DNA from 2 places in the Paenibacillus sp. JJ1722 genome. Region 2 is predicted to be linked to the other one. Evidence: predicted binding sites of a transcription regulator. Region 2 holds the regulator's gene; the other holds the start of a gene.
The links. Region 2 encodes NrdR, which represses ribonucleotide reductase genes. Its sites were predicted from a motif close to AACACNATATATNGTGTT; they were not measured.

Region 1 (5,832 bases), 170 kb from region 2:
AGAATTACTTTTGCCTGAAACACGATTGACGTGAAACAATAAAATGATAGGAATCAACGCAATCCCGCCACACATCACCCAAGATATTTGAATAGGTGTTTGATCGGAAGACAAATCCGTAAAATTACGACTGATGATACCTGTCACGATTAAACCTACGCACATGCCTAATTGTGAAATCGCAGAATCCAGAGATAGTAGTGTAGAACGATACTCATTAGAGATTCTTTTGTTCAGAAAAATTTGTTTGGCAACCGGATACATGCCGCGCCCAATTTCATAGATCAAAAAGGTAAGCAGTACAGGATAAAATGTGTTGAACGCACCGGCTAAAATGAGCCATATCCCAATCATACCGCAAGCATACATGAGTATATGTACATCACTGTATCGTGCGCCTAGCTTTCGAACCAGGTAACTTCCCAAAGTCATACATAGTGAATACCCTGCCTTGATAAACCCCATAATCCAAATCCCTTGTTCAGAAAGGCCAACCAGACGTGGCTGTTGAAATGTATTCCCCGCCGAGTTCGAAAAGCTGATAAATAAGCCAATCATAAACACAATCCAGATAGACTTATTTTCAAAACCGATACGGACTCTTTCTCCGATAATCGTTTTAATGCGAGTAGTAGACGTCTTTCGATGAGCAACATTCTCCTCATCCATATAAAAGGAGCATAGAAAAATGCATACAATAATAGATAAAATGCTAGCCGCCCATGGAAGTGAATAGTTAAAAGTTGCGAGGAAGGCCCCCAACAGACCACAAATAAATCCCGAAATGTACTGTATACTGTTAGAGGTTGTAAAAAGAACTTCCATGGGCTTATCACTATTTTCCACAACCCATGATTCCAACGAACCTGATTGTAAACATATAGCCAGACCCCCAAAGACTTGCGCAAACACAAGCACCCCGATATGATCTGTCCAAACGAACAACACACTATAGAGTAGAAAACAACAAAGTCCCAAAATAACAGAAATTTTTCTTCCATACTTATCTGCAATAGCCCCTGTGGGTATCTCAAACAAAAAAATACTTACAAAGAATACAACTAGTAAGAAGTTCGCACTCTGCAAAGAAAGTCCTTTAGCTAATAGAAAAAGGATGAGCGTAGTCCCCGTGATTTCACTCATAAAAAATTGAAGAAAGCTGACGGAGTAAAATAGCTTATGAGGTTGCACTCTCAGGATTCCGTCGCTTGCTCTGCAGCCTCGTATTCACCGCGCAAAATCCCCATCTGAATAATGTCATAATAGTGCCCTTCCCTGAATAGCTTTTCCCGTAGCCGACCTTCCTCCTTGAAGCCGCATGCCAAATAGCAACGGTATGCACGTTCATTGAACGCATAGACCTCCAGCTCCAGCCGATGCAGGTTCAGCGTATGAAATGCGAATTTTTGTAACAGCCGGATCGCCTCCCGTCCGTAACCTTTGCCCAGGTCACCTTCACGCCCGATCACAACACCAAGGGTAGCGTGCCGATTTACCCAGTTGATTTTGAATAAATCCAGTTGTCCGATATAGTCCAGTGTGTCTTTATGCGCAATGACAAAACCTTTGATCTCGGGGTTGCCGTCAATCATCATCTGCACAAAGGATTCGCTATTCACCTGTGAATGCGGGTAGATAAACACGTCGCTTAAACCACGTGTGATTTCCGGGTCATTGACCCATTTTCGGATATCTGGTACATCTTCTTGACGGTATTCTCTCAATACTATTCGTTTTCCAATGATATGCGGCATCGTAATCTTCCCTCCAATTATGTATTTGTTTTGGCAATACTATCTCCCCGCCAACACCTTTACGCTTCCATTACTCTCACAAACTCTAGAAAACGTGTACCTTTATAATGAAGCTCCCCACGATCCCCGATCACAATCATACCAAAGTCCGTATCCTTCACCTCCAGCTCCATACGCTCACCCCCGTCAAACTCAAAGGTGATATAATAATATGTCGAAGCTGAAAAATCGCCTGATCCCCCACGCACTCTCGTCCGTTTATCCACAACCTTACATGAACGTTGTACCCGTTCGGCTGCTTGATTGGACAGGCCCGCTCCTATCGTTTTGACAATTCCCATAATCATTACAAAAGCAATGAGTCCAAATACGATAAAAAAGATCATATTAAACGATTGAAATTCCATAAAATCACTTCCCATTTGCTTCATCCTTTCTACAGTAAAATGTAAATTTTCCATTCTATTGCCCATTGACAAATCGTACATCTTCACCCTCAAAAACTCCAATACTTTTTTAACATACTTACGAAAAAAAAGTTCTTTCGCTCTTTTCCGCACCCCGCTTGGACTTATACCCGATCTGGGTCCGCTGATCCCCTCTAGACCGATTGACAAAACTATATATAGATATAAAATAGAGAATGTACTCTAAATATAGTGTAAAAAACGTATTTATGCCCGATATCTTGAAGATACAGGTATGAAAATACATGTAAATATAGAGTCAAAAATTTTAAATGGCACAGCCAGCAAGGGATTCCAGCTATGATGGATCTCAGGCAATGCCGTTTTCTTTTTTCGTTAATTGTTTAAGGAGGTTGCATACCATGCTGATTGCATATGATTCCAAGACCGGCAATGTAAAAAGATTTATAAACAAGCTCAAGCTTCCAGCGGTTCAGATCGAGGAGCAAATGACTATAGAAGAACCTTACGTACTTATTACATATACAACCGGGTTTGGGCAGATACCTGAGAGGGTATCTTCCTTTTTGAAAAAAAATGCACAAAACCTTGTTGGTGTAGCTGCAAGCGGCAACCGTAACTGGGGTGAGAAATTTGCCAAAAGTGCGGATTTGATTGCCGACCACTATAATGTCCCCGTAATTAGTAAATTTGAATTATCTGGAACGTTCGGAGATGTAGAGCGTTTTAAACAGGAGGTGAGCCGAGTTGCGGCATATTGAATTGAACAACATGTTGATGAAACGCGATACAGACGGCTTTTTCCAATTGGAAAAGGACCAAGAGGCTGTAGCGGAATTTATGAAGGAAGTTCAGGAACGGAGTTTGAAGTTTGCTGACACAGCCGCTCAAGTACTGTATATGATTGAGAATGATTATTACGAAAATTTCTATAACAGCTACACGGCTGACGAAATTAATGATATTTTCCATATCACTCATAGCTATAATTTTAAATTTCCTTCCTATATGGCAGCATCCAAGTTTTATACCGACTATGCAATGAAAAGTAACGACCGTAAAGTCTATCTGGAACATTACCCTGACCGGGTTGCTGCTGTCGCGCTGCATTTAGGACGCGGTAATGCCGATACGGCACGCCTGTTGTCCCGCTCGATGATGGAGCAACGTCTCCAGCCAGCGACGCCAACCTTCCTGAATGCAGGCAAAAGCCGCCGTGGGGAATTGGTATCCTGCTTCCTGCTCGAAATGGACGACTCCCTGAACTCAATCAACTATGTGCTGAACACCTGCATGCAGTTGTCCAAAATCGGCGGAGGTGTTGCCGTTAATCTGTCGAAGCTGCGGGCACGCGGTGAAGCGATTAAGGGTGTAGAAGGCGCAGCAAAAGGCATAATGCCTGTGCTGAAGCTGATGGAAGACGGCTTCTCCTACGCAGATCAAATGGGACAACGTAAAGGTTCTGGCGCAGCCTATTACAACATTTTCGGATGGGACGTGCTTGAGTTCCTGGATAGCAAAAAAATCAATGCTGACGAAAGAGTACGTCTCAAGACACTTTCTATTGGATTACTGGTGCCAAACCGCTTTTACAAGCTGGCTCAAGATAATGAACCGCTGCATGTATTTGCTCCTTACAGTGTGTTCAAAGCCTATGGAACGCATCTGGACGACATGGATTTGGATGAAATGTACGACACGCTGCTTGCTGACGATCGGGTGAAGAAAAAAATAGCGATGAGCGCACGTGACATGCTGACGAAAATTGCCATGATTCAGTTGGAGTCTGGTTATCCATATATCATGAACAAAAGTAACGCGAACCAGGCACATGCTCTTAAAAACGTGGGTCAAGTCAAGATGTCGAACCTATGCACGGAAATCTTCCAGTTGCAGGAAACCTCCGAAATTACAGATTACGGACAACAGGATACTATCCGCCGGGATGTGAGCTGTAATCTGGCTTCTCTGAACATTGTAAATGTGATGGAACATGGTAAAATTCGCGAATCTGTTCATGAGGGTATGATCGCGCTCACTTCAGTCAGCGATATGACCCAAGTAGCTAATGCACCAGGTGTTGCGAAAGCGAACCGTGAAATGCACTCCGTCGGTCTGGGTGTTATGAATCTGCACGGCTACTTTGCCAAAAACAAAATTGCGTATGAAAGCAATGAAGCAAAAGACTTTGTCCGTACCTTCTTCATGACGATGAACTATCATTCCATCGAAAAGAGTATGGAAATCGCGAAAGTAGCTGGACAAAGCTTTTATGGATTTGAGGAATCGGATTATGCGACAGGCGTATATTTTGACCGATACCTGAACACAGATTATCGTCCGACAACTGCACGTGTGCAAGAACTGTTCAAAGGCATCTATGTTCCGACTTCAGCGGACTGGGACAAATTAAAAGCAGATGTGATGAAAAATGGCCTGTACCACGCCTATCGTATGGCAATTGCGCCGACTGCTAGCATTTCGTACATTCAAAATGCAACATCCAGCGTCATGCCGATTGTTGAGCAGATTGAAACCCGTACCTATGCCAATTCGACGACCTACTATCCAATGCCTTATTTGCAAAAGGATAACGTGTTCTTCTATAAATCCGCTTATCAAATGGATCAGTTCAAAGTGCTTGATCTGATTGCAGAAATCCAGCCGCACGTGGACCAAGGGATTTCGACCGTGCTTCATGTGAATAGTGACGTGACTACGCGTCAGTTAGCACGTTGCTATCTGTACGCCGCACACAAAGGACTTAAATCGTTATACTACACACGCACCAAAAAGCTGTCTGTGGAAGAGTGCCTCACCTGCTCCATCTAAAACATAAATGGTAACAAACTGTAGTATAAAAATTAGATTTTGAATAGATATGGATGCTTTGCATTAGAAGCTGTATCCAGCGTGTGGTTCAGACCTTTTACGGGACTGGACAAGACCCTCGCGGATACAGCTTCCGTATGTCAAGCATACGATGATTCGCCTGCACTATTTCAATATGTGTTTCCAGGGAATCTCGCAAGCTGAAGGGAGAATGCTAACAATGACAGGTATACAAGCTGTAAACTGGAATCGCTCGGACGATGATTTCACACTGATGTTCTGGAACCAGAACATTATGCAATTTTGGACGGATGATGAAATCCCGTTGTCTGACGATAAAATGTCCTGGGTAACCCTCAGTGATATCGAAAAAGAAGCCTACATGAAGGTGCTGGGCGGATTGACGCTACTGGATACCATTCAAGGCGGCGTGGGTATGCCGCAAATTATGGAGCATGTGGACGGACTGCAACGCAAAGCCGTACTAAGCTTTATGGCGATGATGGAACAAATTCATGCCAAGTCGTACAGTAGCATCTTTACAACGCTAGCTTCCACGGAAGAAATTGACGGTGTGTTCCGCTGGGTGGAAGAAAATCCACATCTCCAAACCAAGGCAGAAACCATTCGTCAGTATTATATGAATATCCACACACCCAAAGACCTGTATCTCGCTATGGCAGCGTCGGTGCTGTTAGAAAGCTATTTATTTTATAGCGGCTTCTTCTACCCTCTTTATTTGGCGGGCCAGGGCAAGCTGACATGCAGTGGAGAAATTATCGATTTGATCCTGCGGGATGAAAGTATTCACGGTGTGT
Region 2 (5,832 bases):
TGGACCGTTCTGGCAGTATATCTGCTACCGAAGCGGTTTGGCTGGGTATTGCATTATCGGTCGATGCGTTCGGAGCGGGATTAGGGGCAGCTATGCTTGGTTTTCAGCCACTGTCTACTGCGCTGGCTATTACGTTATTCAGTGGAACATTTTTGATTGCAGGGATGAAGGCAGGCTTCTTTCTATCAGCATTTCGATTTATGAAGGCGCTGGGTGTATTGCCGGCATTATTACTGATTATGATGGGCATATTGAAGCTGTTATGAGGTGAAAGAGCATGAATATCGGATTAACCGGAGGTATTGCTACCGGAAAAAGCACCGTGTCGGCTCTTTTGGTCGCCAAAGGTGCGCTGCTGATCGACGCAGATGCCATTGCCCGGGAAGTGATGCTTCCGGGGCATCCGGTGCTGGCGGCGGTCATACAGCATTTTGGACAAGCTATAGTGAACAGTGACGGAACCCTGCACCGCAAAAAACTGGGTGAGATTGTATTCGGAGACCCTGCCCAGCGGCAGGCACTTAACGATATTACACATCCTGCTATTCGTGAGGAAATGCGACTGCGTATGGAAGCATATGAACGGGAACAGCCGGACAAGCTTGTTTTGGCAGATATCCCGTTAATGTACGAGTCCGGGCTGGAGAGCTTGTACGAGGAAATTATGGTTGTGTACGTACCACGTGATATTCAGCTTCAGCGTCTGATGCTCAGAGACGGTCTGACGGAGGAACAAGCTGGACTTCGGCTGTCCGCACAAATGGATATTGAACAAAAGAAAAACTTGGCCGATATCGTTATCGATAATAGCGGAACACAGTCTGAGACGAAACGACAAATTGATCAATTTTGGCAGCGGAAGGGACTTGCATGAATATTTTGCGAAAGAAAAGAGTCCTGCTCACTTTGTTTGTCGGGTTTGTCCTGATTCTGTTCCTCAATTCAAATTGGATGTCCTGGTTCTATCCGATTCAATATAAGGATGAGATTCGGCAGTATTCACAAACGTATGAAGTGGACCCATTTTTGGTGGCGTCTATTATCCGCGTAGAAACCAATTTTAAAACCAGTAAGCAATCGCATAAGGGTGCACTGGGGTTGATGCAGATTATGCCGAATACAGCAAATTGGATTATGGACAGCGCCCAGATTCAAAAGGTTCCGCTAGACAGTGTCAAGCACGAGCCTGGTACCAATATAGAGCTGGGAACCTGGTATTTGCATAACCTATCCATGAAGTTTCAGGATAATCCTGTAGCAATCGTAGCTGCTTACAATGCAGGGCCGGGTAAAGTTCAAGAGTGGCTCGATAAGGGAGTGTGGGATGGAAAAGAAGAGTCCATTAAGCAAATCCCTTTTGGTGAGACACGACATTATGTACAGCGGGTCATTTATTACTACAGGCAATACACGAAAATTTATAATGATTTTTAAAAGACAAGTTAATGACATGATGAGCCTTTTCGCTTTAAAATGAAAAAAAGCGCAGGACAGGCTGTTTTTAGCAGCCCGTCCATACACTTTTTCTTGTTATTTCTGCATTATTACCGCGATTATTGGTATTGACCTGCCAATTGTTGTTCGGCGATCGTTACGAGGCGTTTTGTGATGTAGCCCCCGATCGAACCGTTCTCATAGGAAGTCATGTTACCTTGGTATCCATCTTGAGGAATGCTGATACCCAGCTCTTGAGCGATCTCATATTTCATTTGCTCCAGAGCGCCGGAGGATCTGCTGACTACCAGATTGTTGGAGTTGCCATTGTTTCCTTGTGCCATTGTTGTTCACCTCCTCGCGATGTGGTAAACATATTATGATCCGTTTTGACAAAATTATTACTAAAAATCTTCGGGAATTTATTGGAAAAAGAAAGTGGTGAGATTATGAAATGTCCGTATTGTGCCTACAATGGCACAAAAGTGTTGGATTCGCGACCTGCGAATGATAACAAGTCCATCCGTCGCCGCCGTGAATGTGAGCAGTGTGCCAGGCGTTTTACCACCTTTGAAATGGTGGAGGAAACCCCACTCATGGTCATCAAAAAAGACGGCAGCCGTGAAGAGTTTAGTCGTGATAAAATGCTGCGCGGTCTCATTCGAGCCTGTGAGAAGCGCCCAGTATCCGTCGAGCAATTGGATATGATCGTATCCCAGGTGGAGAACGCTATCCGCAACACAGCAGCCACAGAAGTCGATAGTCAGCAGATCGGGGAGCTGGTCATGGAACAGCTTTACCCAGTGGATGAAGTCGCCTACGTACGTTTTGCGTCCGTCTATCGTCAGTTTAAAGACATCAATATGTTTATGAAGGAACTGAAAACATTGTTATCTAAAGATACAGCCAGCGACTGATCGCTGACTGTATCTTTCTTGGGTCAAGGTGGGAAGATGATTATATTTTTTTTATAAAAGTATTGACACAGGAATAAAAATTTTATATGATATAGAAGTCGCTTGAAACGTTGATTAACTTACTTATGATGGGGCCTTAGCTCAGCTGGGAGAGCGCATCGCTGGCAGCGATGAGGTCAGGGGTTCGATCCCCCTAGGCTCCACCAAACTTTTATTATGGACTCTTAGCTCAGTTGGTAGAGCAGTTGACTCTTAATCAATTGGTCCAGGGTTCGAGTCCCTGAGAGTCCATCCTTTTAGAAAAAACGGCAGAGATGCCGTTTTTTTGTTGTTTATAGATCTATTCCCAGTCTAACCGAGAACAGTTATGGGGTTTTCATTAGCATTTTTTCATTAGCATATCAAAAGAAGTATGGCAAAAAAGAACATCATTGTTTAACGCTGACTGACATAATCGGAAAGGGATTTGAGATACTCACCATTCACCAATTTTCTTGGGGCGAATACGGCTGTTAAGAAAGTTAGAGATTTTGAACGCGCGATTTTTTCATCCATCATGGAATGGTCGGCTTCAGGTAAATGAATCACGGACAGCAGTTCTGGAGGTATTTTCTGGCGATAGACTCGCTCGGTATCCTTTACATCAACATTAATATCTTTGCCAGCCAGAACCAAGAGTACAGGAGAATGGAAGTGACTTAATTCTTCGGTGGAATCAGACAGAAAATTTTTGCCTATAAAGCTCCATCTTTCTTTGGAAATCATATCGTCAGGATCGGCTATGCCTAGATATTCTTCATAAGAAGCATGCTTTTTCAGTAACTGTAGAACTTCTTGATCGTAGTTCAATGTCTTTTGAATTTCTTGCGGAGTAGCTCCTTCTTGTTCCATTTCTTTTCTGGTATTAAATTGTCCTTGGGAAATCCAGTTCACGGCAGGCGATACAAGGATGCTGAATGCAATACCATGCTCCTCTTTAACGATCTTCGGAATGACCCATCCTGCTTGACTGGCTCCCCATAGGCCGATTTTTTGCTTATCAATCATCGGTAAGCTTCTTGCCCAGTCTATTGCATATCGGATCTCCTGTGCGCGGTCCTCCATGCTTTGGTCGAGCCAATTGCCAGGAGCGCTGTTAATACCGGGCTTATTCAGTGACAGGGAGGCATAACCCTTGGAAGCGAACTTTTCCCACAGTGGTTTGTATCCATCATCATATGTGTCATTAATAGGACCATCCCCATGGACAAAAACAACCAATCCAACCTTTCCCGAGTAGTTCTTAGGCAAAGCTAATGTACCTGTTAACAGCCCTTTAGGTGTCTTAATTTGTATTTTTTCTTCTGTCATCTTGTAGGAATTTTGATATAGAACAATTAGTATCAAGGCAACAGCCAGAGTTGCCGCAATACCAAAAGTAAGCTTGAATGTTTTTTTCAACGATGCTCTCTCCTCGAATGCAGGTTCTCTTTCCAACTCATCAGATACCATACAGGCTCCTTGAACCAAAAATGCCGTAACCCATTATACTTGGATTGTTCTACTTCAAACGCCAGTTTGTGATACAAACGGATAGCCCCTTGGTTCTTATGCGCTACATGAAGCGTCAATGCATGAAACCCAGATTCAACCGTAAATTGCTGTGCGAAAGCTAGAAGACGGCGCCCTATTCCCTGGTTACGATGACTTGAACGAATTGCCAAATGATCAATGTAACACTCATTTGCAGCGGGGGTATACTCCAGCGCATGCATACCTGTCAAAAATTTAAATACATTGAAGCAACCAAACTGTTTTAGGAGCGGAGCTAAAGAAATGGGATTTGTTTCAGGAAGTGAAGAGGAGGGTGCCTTCCATTTGAGGGAAAGAACACCGACAACATCTTCGTTCTCTTTGGCTACAAATTGTTTCATAGATGAAGAATAAGGATTTTGAACCCAAACCTGCATTAACAACTTCTGTATATCTTGCTCCTCCAGTGTAACAAGAGATTGGAATTTTGCTTTAAACGATTCGACTAAAAGACTGCAAACAGCTTCATGGTCTTGTTTCTGGTATGCGACAATGTCAAAGGATTTTGCACTCATTTAACGCCCTCCAAGATTTATTCTACTTTAACCTGAATTTCGTATTGCAGCTTGTTGTTGTCGAACATCGAAAGATAAGATTTTTCTACTAGAACAATCTTGCTTTGGCAGTTATATTGGTGATGAGCTACATATCGTTCCATTTGTTTAATTTCATAATCAATCTCTGGTTCTTCAATGACGGAAAGATGCTTATAAAGATAGTTGCCCTCTTCCAGAATATAGTCAGCCACATCCGCCGTTTCATAACATAGCTTCGCCTGTCCAGCATCAGACAAGTAATGCAGGTCATTTTCAAATAATCGAGGTGGGGCAGGGCGGTGTTCAAATAGGTTACCGGCAGTGAGCTCTTGACCATTCTCCAATGCAAACCATAGCTTTAAATGACGGGGAGCTAATCGTTTGACCTGATACTCATCGTCCTGCTGGGTCCGATTATTATGTTCTTCTAACACTTTGTGAATAAACTGTTCATGCATCTTCAAGTTAGCTATTTCGGCCTGTACCTTCTGCAACGAATGCTCTAAAAGCTGGTTATAGTCATCGGCAGCATAGGAAGTCATACATTCTTGAATCTGACCGACAGGGACATTTAATTTGCGTAATAATAAAATATGCGAAAGCTGATAAATCTCATGAAGCCCGTACATTCGATATTGATTTTCTTCTGTATGTGATGGATACAGGACTCCCTTTTCTTCAAAATATCGCAGTTGATGTACAGATACATTCATGAGCTGAGCAAGCTGGCTGATCGTAATGTGTTCTTTCAATGACAGGACTCCTTACTGATAGTTGAATAACTCCACTATAAACCTTAGGTCAGACCTAGGGTCAATAGAAAATATCAAATCAAATCTTGGATAGGCGTATGTGTCGAGCATTTGATGCCCACACCAAGGGGGAGACTGGAGAGTTTACCTGTCGGTGATAACCCGTTATAATCATAAGATTAGTGAGCATAAACAAGATGCTCCGGATGAAGGTTAGAATGGGGAAATCATGTTGAAAACTTTTAAAAAGGTATACATTGAGATAACGAGCATTTGCAATCTCGCATGCAGTTTTTGTCCTCAAACACAGCGTGTCAAAAAATTTATTGATCCGGAAGTCTTTCGAAATGTGCTTGATCAGGTCAAACCACATACGGATTACATCTATTTGCATGTAAAAGGAGAGCCGTTGCTCCATCCGAAAATTGATCTTTTGCTGGAAAGTGCTCATGAGAAAGGCTTGAAGGTCAATATAACCACCAATGGTACCTTGCTGCCGAAGACCGGACATAAGCTGCTTGGGCAACCAGCGCTGCGTCAGATGAACTTCTCTCTCCACAGTTTTGACGGGCATGAAGGCTCCGTGGATCGAGAAGGATATTTGGGTAATATTTTCACGTT

Region 1: nrdI (class Ib ribonucleoside-diphosphate reductase assembly flavoprotein NrdI) is a predicted target of NrdR. The motif match lies at 2,401-2,418, and genes of this name have one in related genera.

The regions. Positions count from the first base shown of each region.
Region 1 covers NZ_CP182500.1:2,109,023-2,114,854, reverse strand. The annotation lists gene ACM1ND_RS09615 (MFS transporter) at 1-1,191, opposite strand, end outside; gene ACM1ND_RS09610 (GNAT family protein) at 1,194-1,754, opposite strand; gene ACM1ND_RS09605 (DUF2500 domain-containing protein) at 1,814-2,176, opposite strand; gene nrdI (class Ib ribonucleoside-diphosphate reductase assembly flavoprotein NrdI) at 2,584-2,943, shown strand; gene nrdE (class 1b ribonucleoside-diphosphate reductase subunit alpha) at 2,930-5,014, shown strand; gene nrdF (class 1b ribonucleoside-diphosphate reductase subunit beta) at 5,235-5,832, shown strand, end outside.
Region 2 covers NZ_CP182500.1:1,935,885-1,941,716, forward strand. The annotation lists gene ACM1ND_RS08695 (MntP/YtaF family protein) at 1-266, shown strand, start outside; gene coaE (dephospho-CoA kinase) at 278-874, shown strand; gene ACM1ND_RS08705 (lytic transglycosylase domain-containing protein) at 871-1,434, shown strand; gene ACM1ND_RS08710 (alpha/beta-type small acid-soluble spore protein) at 1,554-1,778, opposite strand; gene nrdR (transcriptional regulator NrdR) at 1,884-2,351, shown strand; tRNA gene ACM1ND_RS08720 (tRNA-Ala) at 2,482-2,557, shown strand; tRNA gene ACM1ND_RS08725 (tRNA-Lys) at 2,570-2,642, shown strand; gene ACM1ND_RS08730 (alpha/beta hydrolase family protein) at 2,787-3,791, opposite strand; gene ACM1ND_RS08735 (GNAT family N-acetyltransferase) at 3,788-4,438, opposite strand; gene ACM1ND_RS08740 (MerR family transcriptional regulator) at 4,456-5,211, opposite strand; gene ACM1ND_RS08745 (radical SAM/SPASM domain-containing protein) at 5,441-5,832, shown strand, end outside.